Regions from separate parts of the Bradyrhizobium sp. 6(2017) genome, predicted to be linked through region 2. Evidence: predicted binding sites of a transcription regulator. Region 2 holds the regulator's gene; each other region holds the start of a gene.
What was found. The regulator PhoB, encoded in region 2, activates phosphate uptake and scavenging genes when phosphate is short. The targets are predictions, from matches to a motif close to TGTCATNNANCTGTCAT.
Positions count from the first base shown of each region.

Region 1: a site for PhoB is predicted at 3,375-3,391, ahead of phnC (phosphonate ABC transporter ATP-binding protein). Genes of this name have one in related genera too.
Region 3: a site for PhoB is predicted at 2,405-2,421, ahead of G6P99_RS34780 (glycerophosphodiester phosphodiesterase family protein). Genes of this name have one in related genera too.

Region 1 covers NZ_CP049289.2:2,632,880-2,637,390, forward strand. The annotation lists gene hemC (hydroxymethylbilane synthase) at 1-755, shown strand, start outside; gene G6P99_RS12525 (DUF1045 domain-containing protein) at 764-1,453, opposite strand; gene G6P99_RS12530 (alpha-D-ribose 1-methylphosphonate 5-triphosphate diphosphatase) at 1,474-2,646, opposite strand; gene G6P99_RS12535 (chloramphenicol acetyltransferase) at 2,643-3,308, opposite strand; gene phnC (phosphonate ABC transporter ATP-binding protein) at 3,506-4,321, shown strand; gene phnD (phosphonate ABC transporter substrate-binding protein) at 4,400-4,511, shown strand, end outside.
Region 2 covers NZ_CP049289.2:1,138,911-1,143,421, forward strand. The annotation lists gene pstB (phosphate ABC transporter ATP-binding protein PstB) at 1-339, shown strand, start outside; gene phoU (phosphate signaling complex protein PhoU) at 351-1,067, shown strand; gene phoB (phosphate regulon transcriptional regulator PhoB) at 1,198-1,908, shown strand; gene G6P99_RS05345 (GcrA family cell cycle regulator) at 2,150-2,662, opposite strand; gene G6P99_RS05350 (hypothetical protein) at 2,923-3,162, opposite strand; gene G6P99_RS05355 (aspartate aminotransferase family protein) at 3,161-4,369, shown strand; gene argF (ornithine carbamoyltransferase) at 4,369-4,511, shown strand, end outside.
Region 3 covers NZ_CP049289.2:7,303,914-7,308,424, reverse strand. The annotation lists partial or broken gene acpA (acid phosphatase) at 1-758, shown strand, start outside; gene G6P99_RS34780 (glycerophosphodiester phosphodiesterase family protein) at 920-2,317, opposite strand; gene G6P99_RS34775 (HlyD family secretion protein) at 2,508-3,479, opposite strand; gene G6P99_RS34770 (ABC transporter permease) at 3,466-4,511, opposite strand, start outside.

The DNA of each region.
Region 1 (4,511 bases), 1.5 Mb from region 2:
CCGCGATGCATTCGCTGAAGGACGTGCCAGGCAATGAGGAGACGCCGGGTCTCGTCCTTGCCGCGATGCTGGCGCGTGATGCCGCCAATGACAGCCTCGTGCTGCGTCCCGGCCTGTCGCTGGATGCGTTTCGCGCCTCGCGCGGCAAGGGCTTCATGATCGGCACCAACGCCGTGCGCCGCGCCGCCTATCTGCGCCGGCTGTTTCCGGAAGCGACCGTGATCCATTATCGCGGCGCCGCCGACACGCGGGTGGCCAAGCTCGATCGCGGCGCCAAGCAGCGGCTGCCCGATGGCGGCGAGGTGGGGCCGGCGGACGCGCTGGTGATGGCGCGCTCCGGTCTCGAGCGCATCGGCATGACCGCGCGCATCGCGCATGATTTCTCGGTCGATGAGATGCTCCCCGCGGTCGGCCAGGGTATCGTCGCGGTCGAATGCGTCGAGACCGACTGGGCGACGCGTGCGCGGCTCGGGCGGATCGACAACGCGCCGTCGCGGCTCGCTGCCGAGGCCGAGCGCGAGGTGCTCTGGGTGCTCAACGGCCATTGCAATTCGCCGATCGCCGGCCACGCCACGCTTGCGGGAGCTGAGATGACGCTGCGCGCCTCGGTGCTCGACGAGGCCGGCGCCGGCTTCATCGAGGTGACGCGGCGCGGACCCGCGGACCGCCCGCGCGAACTCGGCCGCGCCGTCGGCATGGAGCTGCTCGCGAAGGGCGCCGCCGAGATCATCGCCCGCACCCGGGTCGAGGAATAGCGCCGCCGTTACGCCCGCAGCGGCCAGCTGCCGATGATGCGGAAGCGGGATGCGGCATCGGTCTGCTTGAACAGCGCGATGCGGTCGACTGCAAGTCTCGTGACCTCGATCGCCGCGAACCGCTCGCGGAGCCGCGCCACGATCGGGCCGCGCCGCTCGTCGCTCAGCCGCCCGGTCAACGTCATGTGGAAGCGGAATTCCTCCATGACGTAGGGATAGCCCCAGCGGTCGAGATAGTCGCGCTGCCGCTCCGTGAGCCGTTCGGGCTTGCGCCGCGCGCGATCGTCCGGCGTCAGCGACGCGCGGAAGGCGTCGAATTCGGTGACGCAATCGGCGGCGAGCTGCTGGAGTTCGTCGGAGCGCTTCGCCGGGATCACGGCGATGAAGTCGCTGATGGCATCGACAACAGGCTCGATCACCGGAATGCGCCGCGCGCGGCCGGCAAAGGCGGCGCAGGCGTCGACAAGCTCGGCCTCGCTCCTGCCGTCGGCAAGCGCAGTCGGCGCCTTCAGCGTGGCGTGAAAGCCGTATTTGCGTGGGTCCTCCGTGACCTCGCGCCAATCGGGCGCGACGCCATCGGGAAACGGCAGCTCGGCGTCCGACACGGCGTCATAGCCGAGCAGCGTCGACCCGAAGCGGTGCAGGGCGCTGTCGGGGGACGGCGCATAGTAGATCGCGTAGCGCGGAGTGGGGGCCATGGCAGCAGAATAGAGCCTGACTATGCCGCCGCAACCGTCTTGCGCGGCGCGAGCGTGTGAACGAGGCAGCTCGCATCCGCCAGATGCACCAGCCGTCCGGCTGATATCACGGCGACGATGCGCGGCCGCAGCGGCACCTTGTCGTCGACGATGACGATGTCGGCGCGGCGGCCTGCGGCCAGTATGCCGCGATCGGCGAGCCCTGCGGCGCGCGCCGGCGCCGACGAGATCAGGTCCCACGCCCTGGCGAGCGGCAGGATGCCGTCGGCGGCGAGGCGGAACGCTGCGAGCAGCTGCGCCGGATAATAATAGTCCGACGCCAGCACCGAGCAGAGGCCCTTGGCGATCATGTCAGACGCCTTGGTCCAGCCGGTGTGGCTGCCGCCGCGCACCACATTCGGCGCGCCGAACACGATGAAGTCATCAGCATCAGCGGCATCGCGCGCGGTCTCCTCGTTGACGGGGAATTCGGCAATGGCCGCGCCCAGCGCGCGAAACTCCCGACGCATCGCCGGGCTGTTGTCGTCATGCGAAAGCATACGGACATCAGCCGCGCGTGCTGCGGCAGCCAGTCGCGCGATCGAGGCCGGCACCTCTGGACGGCGCGCGACGACCCGGTCGATCAGCTCGTTGAAGGCCTCGAGCGAAAGCCCGGCGCGTTCGGCCGACTGGTTGCGCTTCTTCGGCTTGACGTTGCTGTGGTCGTTGAAGGCGAACAGGTCGATGCGGCCTTCTGTGAGCCATTGAATGATCTCGGGCTCGGCGTCGAGATTGTGGGTCTCATGACGCAGATGGAAGCGCGTATCGGCGGCGAGAAGCGGCCGCAGCGCCTCGATCGCATCGAGCAGCTTGCGCGCATTCTCCGCGCTGCGCAGGCCGGGCTCCCACGACCAGGTCGTGCCATGGAACACGGTGGTGATGCCGTTGGCGATCGCCTGCCGGTCGCTGTCGACAAGCGCGACGTCGGTCGGGAAGTCGACGTCCGGGCGCGGCATCATCTGCCGCTCGAACGCATCGCCGTGCAGATCGATGATGCCAGGCAGCACCAGGAACCCGCCGGCATTGATGTGGAGGGCGGCGCGGCCTTGTTCGGCGTCAAGCGCGCCGATATCGCGGCCCGCGGTCCGCAGCGAGGTCTCGACCAATGCGCCGTCAACCAGCGTGCGTCCGCCCTCGATGAAAATGTCCGTCACGATGCGGCACTCCGTTGTTTGGCCTGTGATTGGGATACGGCCTCGGCCTCATACTTGTCGAGGAATTCCTCCACCGCGAGCTTGCGAAAGTCGGGCAGGACACGGCGAAGCCTCTCGTGATCCCAGTCCCACCACGCCAGCGCAACGAGACGATCCGCGACCGCTTCGGAGAAGCGCCGCTTGACCGGCCGCGCCGGATTACCGGCAACGATGGTATAGGCGGGTACATCCTTGGTCACGATCGCGCCGGCGGCAATCACGGCGCCGGTTCCGATGTTGCGGCCCGGCAGCAGGATCGCGCCGTGACCGATCCAGACGTCATGGCCGATATGCACGTGATGCGCACGTCGCCAGTTGAAGAAGTCGGTGTCGTCGCTCTCGCCGGGAAAATAAGCGCTGGCGCGGTAGGTGAAATGCGCCTGCGTCGCGCGATGCATCGGGTGGTTGCCGGGATTGATCCGGGTCATCGCCGCGATCGAGCAGAATTTTCCGATCGAAGTGTAGGTGATCTGGCTGTCGTTCACGACGTAGGAATAGTCGTCCACGCTGACTTCAAGCAGGATCGTGCGCGCACCGACCTCGGTATATTTGCCGAGCTTGCTCTCGCGGACCGACGCAGTCGGGTCGACGGTCGGCACAACCGAGAGTGTTTTTCCGGCCATCAGGCCTCCGTAATTCTTGTAAATCTCTGGCTTCCGGGAGATGCGCGCTCGTCATCAGGATGCTTGATGACAACATCATGACGTCACGATGACGGCAAGAGAGCGGTGTGGACGATCGCCGCACCGCAACGTCACGTCACATAACTGTTAAACACCGGGGATAGCGATGGCCCAACACGGCGCGGTTGGAGCATTACATGCTGGTGGTGGAAGGTTTGACGTGCCGGTTCGGCACAAAAGCCGCAGTCGACAACGCATCCTTCTCGATCGCGCCGGGCAGCTTTGTCGGTGTGATCGGCCGCTCCGGTGCCGGCAAGTCGACCCTGTTGCGGATGATCAATCGTCTCGCCGATCCGACCTCCGGCCGCATCCTGTTCGAAGGAACCGACGTGACTGCATTGCGCGGCAAGGCGCTGCGGCAGTGGCGGGCGCGCTCGGCGATGATCTTCCAGCAGTTCAACCTTGTCGGCCGTCTCGACGTGCTGACCAACGTGCTGATGGGCCGGCTGGCCCAGATCCCGTCCTGGCGTTCGTTGGCGCAAGCCTGGCCGGAGCAGGACAGGGCGCTCGCGATGTCCGCGCTCGATCAGTTCGACATCGCCCAGCTCGCGGCGCAGCGCGCCGACCAGCTCTCCGGCGGCCAGCAGCAGCGCGTCGCGATCGCCCGCGCGCTGGTGCAGGAGCCCGACATCATCCTCGCCGACGAGCCGATCGCCTCGCTCGATCCGCGCAACACCAAGATCGTGATGGATGCGTTGCTGCGCATCAACAAGCATTTCGGCATCACGGTGCTCTGCAATCTGCACTCGCTCGACCTGGCGCGGACCTATTGCGATCGCCTGGTCGGCATGGCGGCGGGGCGCGTGGTGTTCGACGGCGCCCCGGCGGCGCTGACCGATCATATCGCCCGCGAGCTCTACGACCTCGAGGCCAACGACGTCATGGGCGGCGCGCCAATGCCCGCGCCCGACGGCGCGTCCGTTCCGGCACTCGGCACCGCAGCCGCGGCTTGAGCGTCGCGCGTTTTCCGATCTGAATGGCCGAGCATTTTGCCCGGCCAACAGGTGCAACCATAATAAAGAGGGGTAGTCATGTTCACTCGTCGCATCATTCTGGCCGGCGTCGCCGCGCTGGCGCTCTCCGGTTCCGCATCCGCGCAGGACTGGAAGGCAAAATATCCGGAGCTCACCTTCGCGGTGGTGC
Region 2 (4,511 bases):
AAGCTGAACGCTTCCGGCCTGTCGCTCTCCGGCGGCCAGCAGCAGCGGCTGTGCATCGCGCGCACCGTGGCGGTGCGTCCCGAGGTGATCCTGTTCGACGAGCCGTGCTCGGCGCTCGACCCGATCTCGACCGCCAAGGTCGAGGAGCTGATCCAGGAGCTCTCCGAGGATTACACGATCGCGATCGTCACCCACAACATGCAGCAGGCGGCGCGCGTCTCCGACAAGACCGCCTTCATGTATCTCGGCGAGCTGATCGAGTTCGACGACACCAACAAGATCTTCACCTCGCCGAGCGATCGACGCACGCAGGACTACATCACCGGCCGGTTCGGCTGAGGAGACAAGCGATGGCTTCTGAACATACCGCCAAGGCATTCGACAGCGACCTGCAGGAGTTGACCCGCCTGGTCGCCGAGATGGGCGGCCTCGTCGAGCGCATGATCACCGAGTCGGTCGACGCGCTGATCCGCCGCGACGTCGCGCTGGGCAAGCGCGTGGTCGCCGCCGACATCGAGATCGACAATCTGCAGCGCGTCATCGAAGAGCGCGCGGTGCTGACGATCGCTCGCCGCCAGCCGATGGCGATCGACCTGCGCGAGATCGTCAGCGCGATGCGCGTCGCGACTGACCTCGAGCGGATCGGCGACCTCGCCAAGAACATGGGCAAGCGCGTCGCGGCGCTGGAGAGCGATTTCCAGCCGCTGAAGCTGATCCGCGGCCTCGAGCACATGACCGACCTCGTGCTGTCGCAGGTCAAGTCGGTGCTCGACGCCTATGCCGCGCACGATCTGCCGGCGGCGATGAACGTCTGGAAGGGCGACGAGGAGGTCGATGCGATCTGCACCTCGCTGTTCCGCGAACTGCTCACCTACATGATGGAGGATCCGCGCAACATCTCGTTCTGCATCCATCTGATGTTCTGCGCCAAGAACATCGAGCGGATCGGCGACCACGCCACCAATATCGCCGAGACCGTGTTCTACATGATCGAGGGCCAGCAGATCACCGACAAGCGTCCGAAGGGCGATATGACCAATTTCGCCACCACGGTGCCGGGCAACTAGGGCATGATCCGCATCGGCGGAACCGGATTGTCGTCGCGACAAACCGTTTCCCACGGGGAATATGCTCAGGGGTTGAGTGTTTCGGTTTGCGTTTGGGCAACGGATCACCACAGAGAAAGAACTTAGACCGATGAGCGCACGCATTCTGGTAGTCGAAGACGAGGAAGCGCTGACGACACTGTTGCGCTACAACCTCGATGCGGAAGGCTACGACGTCGAAACGGTGGGACGCGGCGACGACGCCGACACCAGGTTGAAGGAGCGCATCCCCGACCTCGTTGTGCTGGACTGGATGCTGCCGGGCCTGTCCGGCATCGAACTGTGCCGCCGCCTGCGGGCGCGGCCCGAGACCAAGCAGCTTCCGATCATCATGCTGACCGCGCGCGGCGAGGAGAGTGAGCGCGTGCGCGGGCTTGCCACCGGCGCCGACGATTACATCGTCAAGCCGTTCTCGGTGCCCGAGCTGCTGGCGCGGGTGAAGGGCTTGCTGCGCCGTGCGAGCCCGGAGCGGCTTGCCACCGTGCTGACCTATGGCGATATCGAACTCGACCGCGAGAAGCGCCGCGTGGCGCGCTCCGGCCGCCCGATCGATCTCGGGCCGACCGAATATCGTCTGCTCGAATTCTTCCTCGAGCATCCCGGCCGGGTGTTCAGCCGCGAGCAGCTGCTCGACAGCGTCTGGGGCCGCGACATCTATATCGACGAGCGCACCGTCGACGTGCATATCGGCCGCCTGCGTAAGTTGCTCAATCCGGGCCGCGAGCAGGATCCGATCCGCACCGTGCGCGGCGCCGGCTACGCGCTCGACGACCGCTTCGCGAAGGCCGAGCCGCAGCCGTAACGGCCGTGTGGCATTCATAAACCGCAACACGTTGTCGTCCCGGCGAAAGCCGGGACCCATACGCCGCGGCCGGCGCAATCGGCACGCGGCCAGACGGCTTTCAAACAACACCCATTCGTGGTTATGGGTCCCGGCCTGCGCCGGGACGACGCCGGTGATGCATCCGGGCTACGGTTCTCACAAAAAAATCCCCGCTTTCACGGGGATTTCTTTTTCAGTCCTACGCCAGTTTCCCGAGTGCTCACTTGATCTGCGGTTTCGCCGACGGCCGGCGGCGATCGCCGGCGGGCTGGTAGGCGACGCGCGAGTGGTGTGCGCAATAGGGCAGGCCGCCGAGCGCCTTGCCGCCGCAGAAGAAGAATTCCGGGCTCGATGGATCGCCGACCGGCCAGTGGCAGGTGGCTTCGTTCAGCTCGAGCAGCGACAGCCGCTGGCTCATCGGCACCACGTTGTCGTAGGAGATCGGATCGGGCTCCATCTCGACCTCGAAGGCATGCGCCAGCGCGGTGTTGCCGCGCGAGACCGGACGCGCCACCCGCATCATGTGCTGGGCGGGGCGGGCCTTGCGCTGCCGCGGCGCGGCCGTGGAGGGGGCCTTGGCGCGGCCGGAGAGGCCGAGCCGATGCACTTTGCCGATCACGGCATTTCGCGTCACATTGCCAAGTTCCGCGGCGATCTGGCTGGCCGAGAGGCCAGACTCCCAGAGCTTCTTCAGCTGCTCGACGCGATCGTCGGACCAGGTCAATACAGTCATCGCATTCTTCCTTTCGCATGGCGCCGGCCAGTCATTGGAGCGACGCTGCGAGCCAAATCCGGGTCAAAATCCCAGCGGCCAGAATCCCTTAGCCCTCGCCGGGCGCGGTCTTGCGCCCGAACGTTTACGTGTGACACGAAGGCTACTTAGAGGGTCCAGTACTGCCGCACGAGATGTCGTACCCGACAGGCCAAACGCTACAATATGGCGTGACTCTGGCGCAAGAGTCCGCGGCCGTGCGTCCACATGTTCCCACAAAGTTAAGCACTGTAATGAGGCTTTTCCACCGCACCGGAATGCTCCGGATTGCGCTCGTTTCGCATCGCAGGAAGGCCGGCAAAGGCCGGCTCCTGGCGATTGACACCTACTGGCCGCAGCATAGAATGGCTGCACGTGCCGCCCGCAAAGGCGGCCGTTTTGTTTTCCGAAGCTGGCCGTTGCTGCACTGGCGTCAAGGCGCGCACGGCAATTGTCGGCTTCAAACCGGCAGTGAACGCCATGACCAACAGCGCCTCGTCGCATCTGCTCCCCGTCTTCGCCCGGGTCGATCTCGGCTTCGAGCGCGGTGAGGGCGCCTGGCTGATCGCAACCAACGGCGACCGCTATCTCGACTTCACCTCGGGCGTTGCGGTGAACGCGCTCGGGCACGCGCATCCGCATCTGGTCCAGGCGCTGCAGGAACAGGCGACCAAGCTCTGGCACATGTCGAACCTGTTCAAGAGCCCGGACGGCGAGGCGCTGGCCGCCCGGCTGTGCGAGCAGAGCTTTGCCGACTTCGTGTTCTTCTGCAATTCCGGCGCAGAGGCGATGGAGGGCGTGATCAAGCTGGTCCGCCATTATCACTTCTCCAAGGGCCATCCCGAGCGCTACCGCATCATCACCTTCGAAGGCGCCTTCCACGGCCGCACGCTGGGCACGCTGGCTGCGACCGGCTCGCCAAAATATCTCGAGGGTTTTGGCCCGCCGATGGACGGCTTCGACCAGGTGCCGCACGGCGACATCGAGGCCGTCAAGAAAGCGATCGGCCCGCACACTGCCGGCATCCTGATCGAGCCGGTGCAGGGCGAGGGCGGCGTGCGCTCGGCGCCGCAGGCGTTCTTCAAGGCGCTGCGCGCGCTCTGCGACGAGCATGGCCTGCTGCTCGCATTCGACGAGGTGCAGACCGGTATGGGCCGCACGGGCGATCTTTTCGCCTACAAGCGCACCGGCGTGACCCCTGACGTGATGTCGCTGGCGAAGGCGCTCGGCGGCGGCTTCCCGATCGGCGCGGTGCTGGCGAGCGCCAAGGCGGCTGAGGGCATGGCGCCGGGTTCGCACGGCTCGACCTTCGGCGGCAATCCGCTGGCGGTCGCCGCGGCCAATGCCGTGCTCGACGTGATGCTGAAACCCGGCTTCTTCGAGCACGTGCAGAAGATGTCGCTGCTGCTCAAGCAGAAGCTAGCCTCCGTCGTCGACCGCTATCCGTCCGTGCTGGCGGACGTGCGCGGCGAGGGGCTGTTGATCGGCGTCAAGGCCGTGGTGCCCTCCGGCGACCTGATCGTCGCGCTGCGTAACGAGAAGCTGCTCACCGTTGGCGCCGGCGACAATGTGGTGCGCTTCCTGGCGCCCCTGATCGTCACCGAGGCCGAGATCGACCAGTCGATCACAGCGCTCGAGCGCGCCTGCTCTGCGCTGGCGGCAACCCAGCCGAAGAAGGCGGCGGGATGATGAGCAAGCCTGTCCGCCACTTCCTCGACATCGACGAGGTGCCGCTCGCCGAGCTGCGCAACATGCTGTCCGCTGGCGCCGCCATGAAGGCGGCGCGGAAGGCGCATGAGAAGGGCAGGAAGCCGCTTGAGGGCAAGACGCT
Region 3 (4,511 bases), 3.8 Mb from region 2:
CCGAAGGGCTTCAGGCTGAGCTACGGCACCATCACGCGCGACCTCTGGCACCGCTTTTATCAGAACCAGATGCAGATCAATGGCGGGCGTAACGACAAATTCGTTGCCCATGCCGACTCGGGCGCCCTGGTGATGAGCCTGTGGGACGGATCGAAATTGGCGATGTGGAAGGTGGCCGAGAAATATGTGCTGGCCGACAATTTCTTCATGGGGGCCTTCGGCGGCTCCTTCCTCAACCATCAATGGCTGGTCTGCGCCTGCGTACCTTACTATCCCCGTGCCGATACCAACCCCGCCAAGCCGTCGATCTCCGTTGTCGAGCGCGATGGCGTGACGTTGACGCAGGCCGCCAACTCGCCGAAATCGGCGATGGACGGCATTCCGAAATATGCCGGCGACGGCAATCTCACCCCTGATTTCTACGCCGTGAACACCATGCAGCCGCCCTATCAGCCGAGCGGCAACGACCCCGCGAAGGATGGCGACAAGGCCTATGCGGATCCGAAGAATGCGACGACGCTTGTGCCGCAGATCGGGGCCCTGGCTCACGCATCCCGGCCATCATCGTCTCTCCGTATGCGCGCCGCGGTTATGTCGACCATACGCCGATGGACACGACATCGATCCTGCGCTTCATCACGCGCCGCTTCGAACTGCCGACGCTGCACGGCATCACCGTGCGCGACGCTGCGATCGCCGCTCGTGGTCAGAAGCCGCTCGGCGACCTGACCAGCGCGCTGGCGCTTAAGGGGAAGTGAGGCGGAGGCTGTGTACCCGTCCGCCTGCGCTCAGGAGCCAGAGCGCGAGGCGCTTCCGCTCACGCCTTGCCATCGGCCACAGGCCGGGCAGCATCGCTTTCAGATGAACGTGTGACCGCGGCGCTGCACGACATGCATCCGCGGCCTTCGCATCGCCGGCGTCACCAGCCCAGTTCACGGAGATAGGCCGCACGGGCGGCGACTCCGGTGTGGGTGAAATCCGTGAAGACCCCGTCCACGCCGAGGCGGAAGAACTTCAGATATTCCAGGCCCGGATCGCCGCGATAGTCGGCCGCCAGATATTTCTTCTCGTTCCGGAAGGTGAAGACATGCACGAACAGGCCGAGCTTGTGCGCATCGGCAATGACGCTGGTTGCTTCCTGCGTCGAGGCCTCCGGCGTCGATCCCTTGTAGGGCTTGCCGTCGGCGTTGCTGTCTTTCCAGGGTGAGATCTTCAACGGAACGATATACGCCTTCCACGGACCGATGCCGTCGGCATAGGTCTTGATCTCCGCGAGGCCCTCAGGGGTCAGCATCGCATCGAAGCCGCGCGAGTCGCCCGCAACCGTCCAGTCGTACGGGCGGGAATTGGCGATGTTGTTCAGCAGGACCTTGCCGGTCTTGAAGTCGACACCGTTGCCGTCGATCAGCTGGACCTGCCGCGTTTCCAGTCCATGGCCGCGCATGTATTTCAGACTGCCGGCCTCGAAGCTCTGAACGACGATCGGAGCGTCCTTCGCGTTGAGGCCGTTCTCCTTGATGATCTTGATCAGGGCATCCTCGAGCGGGTGGCTCCCGGGCGCACCGCAGCCATTGGCGATGGCCTGGGCATTGTTCCAGCTCGGATTCTTGGTTTCCGGATAGACCGAGATGGGACGTCCCGTTGCCTTGCTCTTGGCCTTGGCGATGTCGATGATGTCCTGGAAGCTGATGATCGGGAATTTGCCGTTGAACAGCTTCGGCCTCTCGTTGGCCGCATCATAGGTGGTGCCGGCGATCCAGTTCTTCAGCTCGGCCATGGTGAAGTCGGTGATCGACCAGTCGTTGGTGTGGTCATCGCCATCCACGATCAGTGCTTTCAGCACCGATTTGGGATCGGCCGGATCGATGAGATCGGTGAGGTAGTCGGCTGGCCCGCCGGTGGGAGCTTGCGCCCATTTCCCCTTGACGAGGACACCCGGCGCCGTGCGCTTGCGGGCCGCAACCTCCGGATTGGTCTTCGCCACCTCGGCAATGTTGGTGTTGTCGCCGAGCCACGGGTTGTGGCGTGCCACCAGCACGCAATCCCTGGTCAGGTGCAGGTCCTCTTCGAGCGAATCCGTTCCGAGGTCGGCGGCGAGCTCATACGATGCATCGGTCTCCTCGGGCACCAGGCCCGGCACGCCGCGATGCCCGATGACGAGCGGCGGCTTTCCATCGAGGGTCAGGAAGGGCTTGTTGCCGGCCGGCACTGACGTGGTTTGCGCTGACGCGATCGATGGCGGGAGCATCGCCAAAGCCGCCGCACCGAACAGCATCGCTGCGAGATGTACTTTCCGTCCTGAACGAATGTGCTTCACGGCCACGCCTCCATCTTTGGTGTAGCGTCGGGTCCAGTGCCACAAGGGCCGAGCCGTTCGACGCTGCTGTCTTCTTGTCTCAATCTCCTGACAGCTGGATGACTGTCGGGCGGGGTGGGCCGACAAAGCTTTTGAAATGCATCGCGGCGACGCGCACGTCACCGCGGTTCGGGGCCGACCGTCGCGCGCTTCATCGCTCGATCCGGACGGTCATGCCGGGCTCGAGGCCTTCCGCGGCGCCGGCGGGATCGAGACGCAGCCGCAGCGTGCTGCGGTCATGATCGCCGATCACGCGCTCGGCCTGCCAGGTGGCGAAGGTGCCGAGCGGCCGCAATTCGGTGATCGCGGCCTTGGTCGCGCCGCCGGTGGCATTCCGGATCACGTTCACGGTCTTTCCGATCGCAAGGCCGTCGAGATGGTCCTCGCGCACGTTGAACGACAGCCATTGCTTGCCGGCCGCCGCGACCATCAGGATCGGCTGGCCCGCGCGAACGTTCTCGCCCACTTCCGCAGCGATGACACTGACCACGCCGTCGGCCGGCGCGCGCAGCACCATCTTGTCGAGCCGGCGTTCGAGCACCGCGACGGCGGCCGCGGCCGCCTGCACCTGGGCGTCGGCGATGGCGCGCTCCTCCTTGGTCGGCCCCGCCACTGCGGCGTCGTAATTGGCTTGGGCTGCCGCCACGCCGGCGCGCGCCGCCGCCACGTCATTCTCGGCCTGGTCGAGTGCCTGCTGGGTTTCAAAACTCTGGCTCGCCAATGTGCTGATCCGCTTGAGCTGGACCTCGACATAGTCGAGGCGCGACTTGGCCTTGGAGATGGCCGCCTTAAGGGAATCGACCTGCTCGCGGCGAACGCCGGCATAGACATTGTTGCGGCTTGCGACCGCAGCGGCGAGCGCGGCCCGCGCCTGGTCCGCCTGCGCGGTCAACTCGACCGCGGAGAGCTTGGCGAGAACGTCGCCTGCGTGCACCTGCGCGCCTTTCTCGACCGCGATCGACATAAGCTGGCCGTTCACCTCCGGCTCGACCCTGACCTCGGTCGAGCGCACGACACCGACGGTTGCGGGGGACGACGTCGCGCGGTTCTCGGAATAGATCAGCGCGCCCGCGACGAGCACAAGCGGGACCGCGATGATGGCGATGCGCCTAGCGTTGGGCATGTTGCGGTCCTCTCTTGAACACCAGCGCCGAGATCACGGCGAGTGCGAAATAGCCCAGCGCCAAACACCACAGTCCGAGCCAGTCATGCGAGACCTCCCAGATGCTGGCGCCGAGCTGGTTGATGCGCACGAGGCCGTCGATCGCGGAGTCGGCCGGAAACAGCCGGCCCAGCGCGGTGGCCGCAGCGGGGATGGCCTCGCGCGGCCATGCAAAGCCGGCGGTGAAGAATTGCGGCAGGCTGGTCGCCAGCAGCAGGATGGTGGCGTTTTCCGGCCGCGTGAACCAGGCGCCGATCGCCTGTCCCATAAAACTCGTCGCCAGCAGGAAGACGGTCGCCAGCGCGAAGATCTGCGGCAGATGCCCCAGCGTCGAGAAACCGTAGACGCGCGGCAGCACGATCAGATAGAGCGCGAGCGCCGGCAAATAGATCGTCAGATGGGCGATGCCGCGCCCGAACACGCCGGCGAACGCGCCGCGGCCGCTGGCCAGCGCCGTGCCGGTCAGCATCGCCGCGCCGATCAGGAGCGTCTGCTGCAGGATCAGGATGAATGCCGCCGGCACGATGTAGCTCGCATAGCCGCCGACCGGGTTGAAGATCGGTTGCAGCAGAACATCGGCCGGGCTGAGGCTCGCGAGCTTCGCCTTGACCAGGCTGCCGTCGGAGCGGCCGCCCCGCGACACCAGCTCCGATGTCAGCGTGCCGATCGCGGTGGCGACGCTGCTGGCGGTCGACCTGAAGACGAACAGATAGGTGGCGTCGGCGTAGACCGGAATGTGGGCGGTGATGCCCTTGAGCACGTCGCGCTCGGTATCGGGCGGGATCTGGACCGCGGCAAACGCCTCGCCGCGATCGATCGCGGTGCGCGCCTCCGCCAGCGTGCGGGCGCGCACCGTCACGCTCAACGTGCCGCTGGCATCGAGCGTCTCGACAATCTGGCGGGAGAGATCGCTGAGATCATTGTCGACCACCGCGATCGGCAGCTTGCGCAGGATCTGGTTCAGATAGGGCTGCGGATAGTAGATGCCGTAGA